DNA from 2 places in the Sinomonas sp. genome. Region 1 is predicted to be linked to the other one. Evidence: riboswitches for the same ligand, from Rfam matches in the RefSeq annotation. Region 1 holds a riboswitch; the other holds the start of a gene.
The links. Region 1 has a riboswitch for fluoride ahead of V7053_RS12635 (2,3-bisphosphoglycerate-dependent phosphoglycerate mutase). Riboswitches for the same ligand answer to the same signal wherever they lie in the genome.
Positions count from the first base shown of each region.

Region 2: it holds a riboswitch for fluoride, as region 1 does, so the genes downstream of both, V7053_RS11700 (respiratory chain complex I subunit 1 family protein) here and V7053_RS12635 (2,3-bisphosphoglycerate-dependent phosphoglycerate mutase) in region 1, are expected to answer to the same signal.

Region 1 covers NZ_DAIUJO010000074.1:14,644-18,808, reverse strand. The annotation lists partial or broken gene V7053_RS12645 (MutS-related protein) at 1-577, shown strand, start outside; gene V7053_RS12640 (hypothetical protein) at 574-1,386, shown strand; fluoride riboswitch at 1,436-1,515, shown strand; gene V7053_RS12635 (2,3-bisphosphoglycerate-dependent phosphoglycerate mutase) at 1,535-2,284, shown strand; gene eno (phosphopyruvate hydratase) at 2,356-3,648, shown strand; gene V7053_RS12625 (universal stress protein) at 3,641-4,165, shown strand, end outside.
Region 2 covers NZ_DAIUJO010000066.1:442-4,606, forward strand. The annotation lists partial or broken gene V7053_RS11690 (hypothetical protein) at 1-379, opposite strand, end outside; gene V7053_RS11695 (MutS-related protein) at 376-1,983, opposite strand; fluoride riboswitch at 2,265-2,337, shown strand; gene V7053_RS11700 (respiratory chain complex I subunit 1 family protein) at 2,423-3,379, shown strand; gene V7053_RS11705 (hypothetical protein) at 3,382-4,092, shown strand; gene V7053_RS11710 (proton-conducting transporter transmembrane domain-containing protein) at 4,094-4,165, shown strand, end outside.

The DNA of each region.
Region 1 (4,165 bases):
CGTGCAGCTTCTCGTCATCACCGGGGCGAACGAGGGCGGCAAGTCCACGCTGCTGCGCAGCATCGGAGCGGCGCAGGTGATGGCCCAGGCCGGCATGTTCGCCCCGGCCGAGGCCTTCGCCTCCAGCCTCGCCCCGACCGTGCTGACCCACTTCGCCCGCGCCGAGGATGCGGCCCTGCAGAGCGGGAAGTTCGACGAGGAGCTCGTGCGCATGAGCGCCCTGGCCGAGCACACCCGCCCCGGGTCCCTGCTGCTGTTCAACGAGTCCTTCGCCTCCACCAACGAGCGCGAAGGCTCCGAGGTCGCCCGCCAGATCCTGCGCGCCCTGCTCGAAGCCGGGGCCAGGCCGGTCTTCGTCACCCACATGTACCACCTCTCGGACCGCCTGCACCGCCAGAAGCCCCCCGGGGCGGTGTTCCTGCGCGCCGAACGGACCCCCGACGGGCACCGCACCTACCGGCTCGTCCCGGGCGCCCCCGAGACCACCAGCTACGGCCCCGACCTCTACCGCGACGTCTTCGGCGCCCCCGAGGCCGCCCGCGCCGGCCGCGGGCAGGAAGGAGACCAGCAGGCATGAGCGAGGACACCCGCAACACCGCTGCACGGCAGTCCCGGACGGACCCCCCGGCACTGCTGCCGCCCACCGGCCCCCTCGTCCTGGAGCCGGAGGAGGTGCGCCAGCTGTGGTCCTTCGTGCACGGGGACATCATGGAACCGGGCCTGCGCAGCATCCTGCGCGCCTCCCTGGGGCTGTGCCCGAGGCACACCTGGGGCTACGCGGTCGTGGAGATCGAACTCTGGCAGACCGGGGCCGGGGCCCGGGCGGGGCACCAGCCCTTCGACGTCACGATCCTCTACGAGGACCTGCTCGAGCACGTCGCCGCAGGCCTCGACCGCCCGGCCGGCCTGCTGCACCGCCACCCGGAGAGGATCCTGGTGCCCACGGCGCCGTGCCGGATCTGCACCGAGATGGCCGGTCCCGAGCACACCGGGCTGCGGATGGGCTATGCCGGCTCCGACACCGCCGCCCTCACCGACGAGGCGAACACCCTCGAGCACACCCGCGCCTGGTGCCGCCAGACCGCCCCCGTGTGGCGCGGGCGCGTCTGCCCCGCCTGCGACCCCGACCCGGACCCCGACCCCGACAGGGGACAGCAGGACCCCGTGCGGAGGTGCAGGGCCCACCTCGCCGCCCTGGGGCCCCTGGAGGAGACCGTGCGCGGCGCGGTGGCCGCCAGACTGCGGGCCATCCGTTCCCGCATGCTGCGCCTGACCGAGTCCATGACAGAGCGCGGCGCGCCCGCAGGCCCGGAGGAGGACGCCTCCTGGATCGAGGCCCTCGGCTTCTTCGCCGGCTGGGGCCCGCCCCTGGCGCTCTCACAGTGACGCGACACAGGGCACGGATGTGGACCAGGAAGGAGGACGCCCGATAGGGTCTGGTGACGGCGATGGATCCCGCCTGGACACCCCAGAGGTGCCCGAACCGCCACGGTGGCCGATGGTTCCTACCCCTTCGCGGAGAGGTAGGTGGACTGTGCCCGGAGCACTCGTGCTGCTGCGCCACGGCGAGAGCGCCCTGAACGCCCAAGGCAGGTTCACCGGCCTGCTCGACCCGCACCTCACCGGCGCCGGGTACACCGAAGCCCGCGCGGCCGCGCACCTCATGGCCGCGGCGGACCTGCGCGTGGACGCCGTCTTCACCTCCACGCTGCGCCGGACCGCCGAGACCGCCAGGACGGTCCTGGCCTGTCTGGGCACTCCCGGCGTTCCCTGCACCGAGGCGTGGGAGCTGAACGAACGCAGCTACGGGTCCCTCACCGGGCAGGCCCGGGCCCAGGTGCTCCAGGAGCTCGGGCCATCGGCCTTCACAGCATGGCGCCGCTCCTACGACGGCGCCCCGCCGCCGATGCCGCCCCATCAGCTCGCCGCCATCCGGGCCAGCCCCGCCATGGCCGCCCTGCCCCCCGAGGCCGTGCCCGCAACCGAGTCCCTCGCCGAGGTCGCCGAGCGCGTCCGGCGCTTCTGGCACGCCCGCCTCGTCCCGGCCCTCCGCGGCGGAGGCGTGACCCTGGTCGTGGCGCACGGGAACACACTGCGCGCCCTGTGCATGGTCATCGGCTCCCTGGGCGCCGACGAGGTCGAGGCCCTGAACATCCCCACCGGGCAGCCCCTCCTCTACCGGTTCACCGAGGACATGGAGCCGACGGCACGGGCAGGGGCCTACCTCGACCCCGAGGCCGCCCATGCAGGGGCTGCACGCATCGCCGCCGAGGGCGGCACATGAGGACCCGGCCCCATCCCGGGCGGCGGGCACGGACAAGGACACCAGCAGGAACAACGGACAGGAGAGCAGAGATGGGCGAGCTGGAAATCGAACGCGTCAGGGCGCTGCAGGTGCTCGACTCCCGCGGGTACCCCACCGTGCGGGTATGGATCCAGGGCACCGACGGGCACGTCTGCGCCGCCACGGCCCCCTCCGGCGCCTCGACCGGAGCCCACGAGGCCGTCGAACTCCGCGACGGCGGCCCCGCCTACTCCGGCAAGGGCGTCACGGCCGCTGTGGCCGGCGTCACCGGCGAGATCGCAGACCTGCTCACCTCCCGGCCGTGGTCGAGCCTGGCCGACGCAGACCGCGCCCTGATCGCCCTCGACGGCACCCCCGGCAAGGCCCGACTCGGCGGCAACGCCACCGTCGCCGTCTCCATGGCACTGGCCCGTGCCTTCGCCTCCCGCGCCGGCGCCCCGCTGCACGCGTGGATCGCCGAGGTCCTCGGACAGCAGCCGCGGCTGCCGGTGCCGCACTTCAACGTCCTCAACGGCGGCCAGCACGCCGCGAACCCCCTGGACTTCCAGGAGTTCATGGTCGCCCCCCTCGGCGCCCCCGACTACCCGGAGGCCCTGAGGTGGGGAGCGGAGGTCTACCACGCCCTCGGGGCCAGCCTGAAGCGCAAGGGCCTCGCCGGAGGCCTCGGCGACGAGGGCGGCTTCGCCCCCCAGATCGCCCGCCCCGAGGAAGCCCTGGAGCTGATCATGGGCGCCATCGCCGACACCGGGCTGGCCGCGGGCCGGGACGGCGTCGCCATCGCCCTGGACCCGGCTGCGAACTCCTTCCACGACGGCACCGCCTACCGGGTTGCCGGCAGCACCCTCACCTCCGAGCAGATGACCGACTACTACGCCCGCCTCATCGGCGACTACCCGATCTGGAGCCTCGAGGACCCCCTCGCCGAAGACGACGCCCCCGGCTGGGCCGCCCTCACCGAAGCCCTGCGGGACCGGGTGCAGGTCGTCGGCGACGACGTGTTCGTCACCGACGCCGAACGGGTCCGCGAGGCGATCCGCACCCGCTCCGCCACCGCCGTGCTCATCAAGCCCAACCAGGCCGGCACCGTCACCGAGACCCTCGAGACACTCACGGCCGCCGCCCGGGGCGGCTTCGGGGCGATGGTCTCCCACCGCTCCGGGGAGACCGAGGACACCTTCGTCGCCGACCTCGCCGTCGGAGCCGGCTGCGGCCAGCTCAAGTCCGGCGCCCCGGCCCGCGGCGAGCGGACCGCGAAGTACAACCGCCTCCTGGAGATCGCCGCCGATAACCCCGGACTCCCCTACGGCCTCCCCCGGCTGACGGAGGGCCGAGACCATGCCTGAGCACCGCCACGAGGACGCCGCCCTGCCCAGCCCCGACGACGGCGGCCACCGGCCCCGCCGCCTCAGCGGACCCGTGCTGGCCGGCGTCACCCCCGGACAGGGCCTGGCCGTGGTCCACCGGGCAGCAGACCTGGCCCACAGCCTCGGCGTCGGGCTCGTCTGCGCGTGGGCCGACCCCTCCACCTTCGCCGAGCACGAGCCCGGCGGCCGCGTCGAGGTGCTGCCGATCGACCCGGACATCGTCGACGACGACGCCGCCCGGTTCCGCTCCGACCTCTACCACGGAATCCGCGACCAGCTCATGGGCACGGGCGTGGACTGGCGGTTCGCCGCGCTCTCCGGCGAGACCGCCCACGCCCTCGACGCCTACGCCGCGGAAGTCGGGGCCTCGCTCATCGTCGTGGGCACCCGCGAGCACGGGCTCGACGCACGCTTCGAGGAGCGCATCGCAGGCTCCGTCGCCGTCCGCCTCGCCCACCGGCAGGACCGGCCGGTCGTCGTCATCCCCCTCGGCCAG
Region 2 (4,165 bases), on a different contig from region 1:
GCCGCAGCCTGTCGAACTGCAGCTGGAGGGACTGGGTCGAGCGTCTGATGATGCCGTCGGGGTAGCGTTCGAAGATGCTGCGGTAGACGTGCCGGTCCGCCTCGAGGGCCTCGACGGCGAGCCGGTAGAGGTCCCGGGCGAGGCCCGGCGCGGACAGGAAGTCCGCCAGGACCCGCTGCCGGTGCACGAGGACGTCAGGGTCGCAGGGGGCCGAGAGCAGGATGGTGCGGGAGACGGCGCGCACGAAGTCGTCCCCGTCGGCCATGGCGTCCAGGATGGGGCCGAGTTCGAGGTCAACGGCCAGGTCGCGCTCGAGCGGCTGGAGCTTCTCGCGGGGACGGAAGTGGCTGCGCTCGGGATGGAGCAGGTGGGTCTTCATCGCGTCAGCCTCCCCCGGAGGGTCTCGTAGTCGAGCCGGTGCCTGCGGGCCAGGGCCACGGCGTGGGCGAGCCCGTCGGGCCGGCGGCGGACGAATTCGAAGGTCCTGGCCGTAGGGTCGTCGGGGTCGGCGCGGGTGGAGATGCTCACGGTGGCCTCGCTGGCGTCGGCGAGCTCCTCCACGAAGGTCACGCACACGCACAGGGCCCCGAGCGCGTCGATGCGCTCGATGACTCTGGAGCCGAGGTAGACGGCGTCCTCGAGGGAGGTGGAGGTGAAGATCTCGTTCAGCACGATCACGCTGTCCCCGGTGGCGGCGGCGAGGGTGGCGCGCACGTCCAGGAGCTCCTCGTGGAGCTTGCCGACCGTGTCGGTGTGGGACTCGCCGCGTTCGAAGTGCGTGTACACGGCGTCGGGCAGGAACAGCTGTGCCCGGCGGGCGGGGACGGTCAGGCCGAGGGCGCCCAGGAAGTGCAGCTGCCCGAAGGCCCTGGCGTAGGTCGTCTTCCCGCCCTGGTTCGGGCCGGCGACGACCATGATCCGCTCGCCGTCGTCCAGGTCGATGGGGTTCAGCACGATCGCCCGGGGCGGGTCCGCGCCCCGGGCGCCGTGTGCCAAGGCCAGGTCGAACGCGTCCTGCACGTGCACCTCCTTGGATTCCCGGCCCACGTCCGGGTAGCAGAAGGGCAGGCCGTCCCGGGCCAGGGCCTCGGTGTGCTCGAGCCAGGCCAGGTAGAACTGGGCATCCCGGTCGAACTGTGCCAGCAGGGGCGCGATGAAGCGCTCGTAGGTCGCGGTGAAGGCATCGAGGTTGGCGAACTCGTCCGGGAACAGGCCCGCGACCATGTCCAGGACCTGCGCCTCGACGTGGTCCATGTCCACGGACGAGGACCGCTGCTCCACGTGCTCGGCGTCCTCGGGCTGCTCGAAGCGGGCGAAGGTGTCCCGGACCCGGGCGTTGTAGTCCTCCTCCCCGGCGTAGGCGCGCACGGTGACGGTGGGGCCCTTGATCTGCAGCAGGTACCGGACCCGGCCCAGGCCCTCGCGGACCGACCGGCCCTCCTCGCGCAGCGCGGCGAAGCCGGCGGATCCGGCGTAGTCGGCGAGCCGGGCGGAGAAGCCCGTCAGCGCCCTCGACCTCGGTCCGGCCTCCAGGGTGCGGGCCAGGGCGAGGACGGCGTCCGTGTAGAGCACCGCCGCGTCCAGGGACCAGGCTTGGCGCTGCCGCCGGTAGTGGAGCTTGCCTGCCTGCTCCAGGGCGGAGCGCACCGAGCGCATGGAGGCGGCGAAGGACTCCACGCCCCTGCGCAGGCCCGGTTCTTCCAGGTCCCTGAAGACCTCGTGCCGGTACGCGACGGCGTCCTCGTCGCCCAGGGGGGCCAGGAAGGATCCTCTGAGGTCGTACTGCGCCCTCCCGGCCAGGACCGCGTCGATGATGTGCCCGAGGTGCAGGTCCTCGAGGAACGCGGACCCGTCCGGTACCGTCGGCGGCCTGGGTGAATGCGTCGCGAAGAGGAGGCTGCTCTCGGCCTCTCCCTCGGGCACGGGAGGGATGGCAGGCTCCGTCGCACCGGCGGCCGGTCGGGAGGAGGATGGGGTCTTCACCGCGGGCGGTCCTTCCCTCGGAATCGGAAGGACCCATAAGCCGTGCGGCGGTCTCGGCCGCTCCGGCGGCCGGGGCGAGGTCCATCGCCCGATTGGATTGTAGCAGGGGGCGTGCGCGACGCCAGAGGCGGATTGCGGCCGGCGCCTTCTGCGAGGGCAGGGACGAGCGGCTGCTCCCCCGTGCTCAGGGGAGGTCCGGGGATCCGCGGGGTGAGGCTGAGCGGCATTCCACAGGGAGGCACTGCGGCTCATTGACCGGTCCAGAACGGGCATGGTCTACTGGGCGGCACGGCGATGGAGCTCGCCGGGGCCCTGGGCCCGAACCGCAGCGATGCTGATAGCCCCTGTGACCGCGAGGCACAGGCATGCGCTGCAGGAGGAATCCCATGGCTAGAGCTCGCCCGTTTCCGCCCGGGACCGGGCCCCGGGGGCTGTCGCGATGACGCTGCCGCTGCCCCTGATCCAGGCCCTGCAGGTCCTCACCGTTGCCCTCGGGGCGCCGGGGCTCTCCGGGGCGATCGCGCAGATCGAGGCGCGCTTCCAGGGGCGCCGGGGCCCGCGGGTCCTCCAGCCCTACTTCGACCTGGCCAAGCTGTTCGCCAAGGAGTCGCTGGCGCCGCACGGGGCGGGCTTCCTCTTCCTCCTGGCGCCCTTCCTGGCGTTCTCCTGCTACCTGACGGTCCCGCTGCTGATCCCGGTGCTGACCAGCTACGCGCTTCCGCTGGGCAGCATGGGGGACATCCTCGGCGGCGGGTTCATCCTCGCCCTGGCCAGCTTCATGGTCGCCGCCGCGGCCGCGGGGACGGGGAGCGCCTACGCCCAGCTCGGCTCGAGCAGGGCGAAGGCCTTCGGGGCGATCACCGAGCCCGTGGTGCTGATGGTGGTCTTCACCGTGGCCCTGCTGACCTCCACGGACCTTCCCTACGTGCTCGCCGCCACCGTGGCCAGCGGTCCCGCCCAGATCGTCCGCCCTGCGCACCTGCTCGCCTCGGCCGCCCTGTTCATGGTGATCCTGTTCGAGACCGGGCGCATCCCGATCGAGACCCACACCGGGACCACCGAGCTGGGGATGATCGAGGAGGCCCGCCCGTTCGAGCACTCCGGCCCGTACCTGGCCCTGCTGAGGTGGGGGTCCCAGGTGAAGCAGCTGGTCCTGTACGTGATCTTCCTGAACGTGTTCGTCGCCCCTTGGGGGCTGGCCTCGGACACCAGTGCAGGTGCGGTGGCGGTCGCCGTGGTCGCGCTGGCCGCGAAGGCACTGGTGCTGGGCGCCGCGGTGGCACTCATCGACAGCACCTTCGCGAAGCTGCGCCTGTTCAAGATCACCGAATTCGTCGCCGCGGCGTTCCTGCTGGTCGTCCTCGCAGTGTTCACCCTCTACCTCGGAGGTGGGTGAGGATGCCGCTCCAGGCCCTGTTCCAGCAGGTCCCGTTCCAGGCCTCGGGCGTGGCCGCGCCGCCGGTGTTCGAGGGGGTGGCGAACGCGATCGCTGTCGTGGTGCTCCTGCTCGAGTTCGGGATGCTGCGGGCTGCCCTGCTGCGGGCGCAGGTGCGGCTCTACGCGGGGCAGTCGGTGGCGGTGAGCCTGCTCGCGGCCGCGGTGGCGGCCGGGCGGGGCATCCCGGAGCTCTACGTCCTGGCCGGGCTGTCGCTGGCGCTGAAGGCGTTCGTGGTGCCGCTGGTGGTGCTGCGGCTGCTGCGCGACGCGCGCACGGAGATCGCCGGCAGCGGTGCGCTGGGGGTCGCGAGCGAGGTCGTGGTCTCGATCGTCGTGGCGGCCTTCGGGTTCTTCACGGTCGGCTCGCTGGGCATCGCCTCGGACGTGCTCCCCGTGTCGGCCCTGAGCCTGGCCTTCGCGGTGGTGCTGGTCTCCTTCGTGCTGATGATCCTCCGGCGCGACGTGGTGAGCCAGGCCATCGGCTTCTTCTCCCTGGAGAACGGGGTGTCGATGGTGAGCCTGGTGGTGGCTGCGGGCCTGCCGCTGATTCTGGAGGTCGCGTTCCTGTTCGACCTGCTGGTGGCGGTGGTCGTGTTCGGGGTGCTCATGCGCCTGCACCACCGGCGCACGAGGTCCCTCTCGACCGAGATGCTGGACAGGCTGAGGGGCTGAGATGGGCGCTGCCGTGATCCTGCTGATGGGCGTGCCGCTGCTGGCGGCAGCGGTGCCGCTGCTCGCCCCGCAC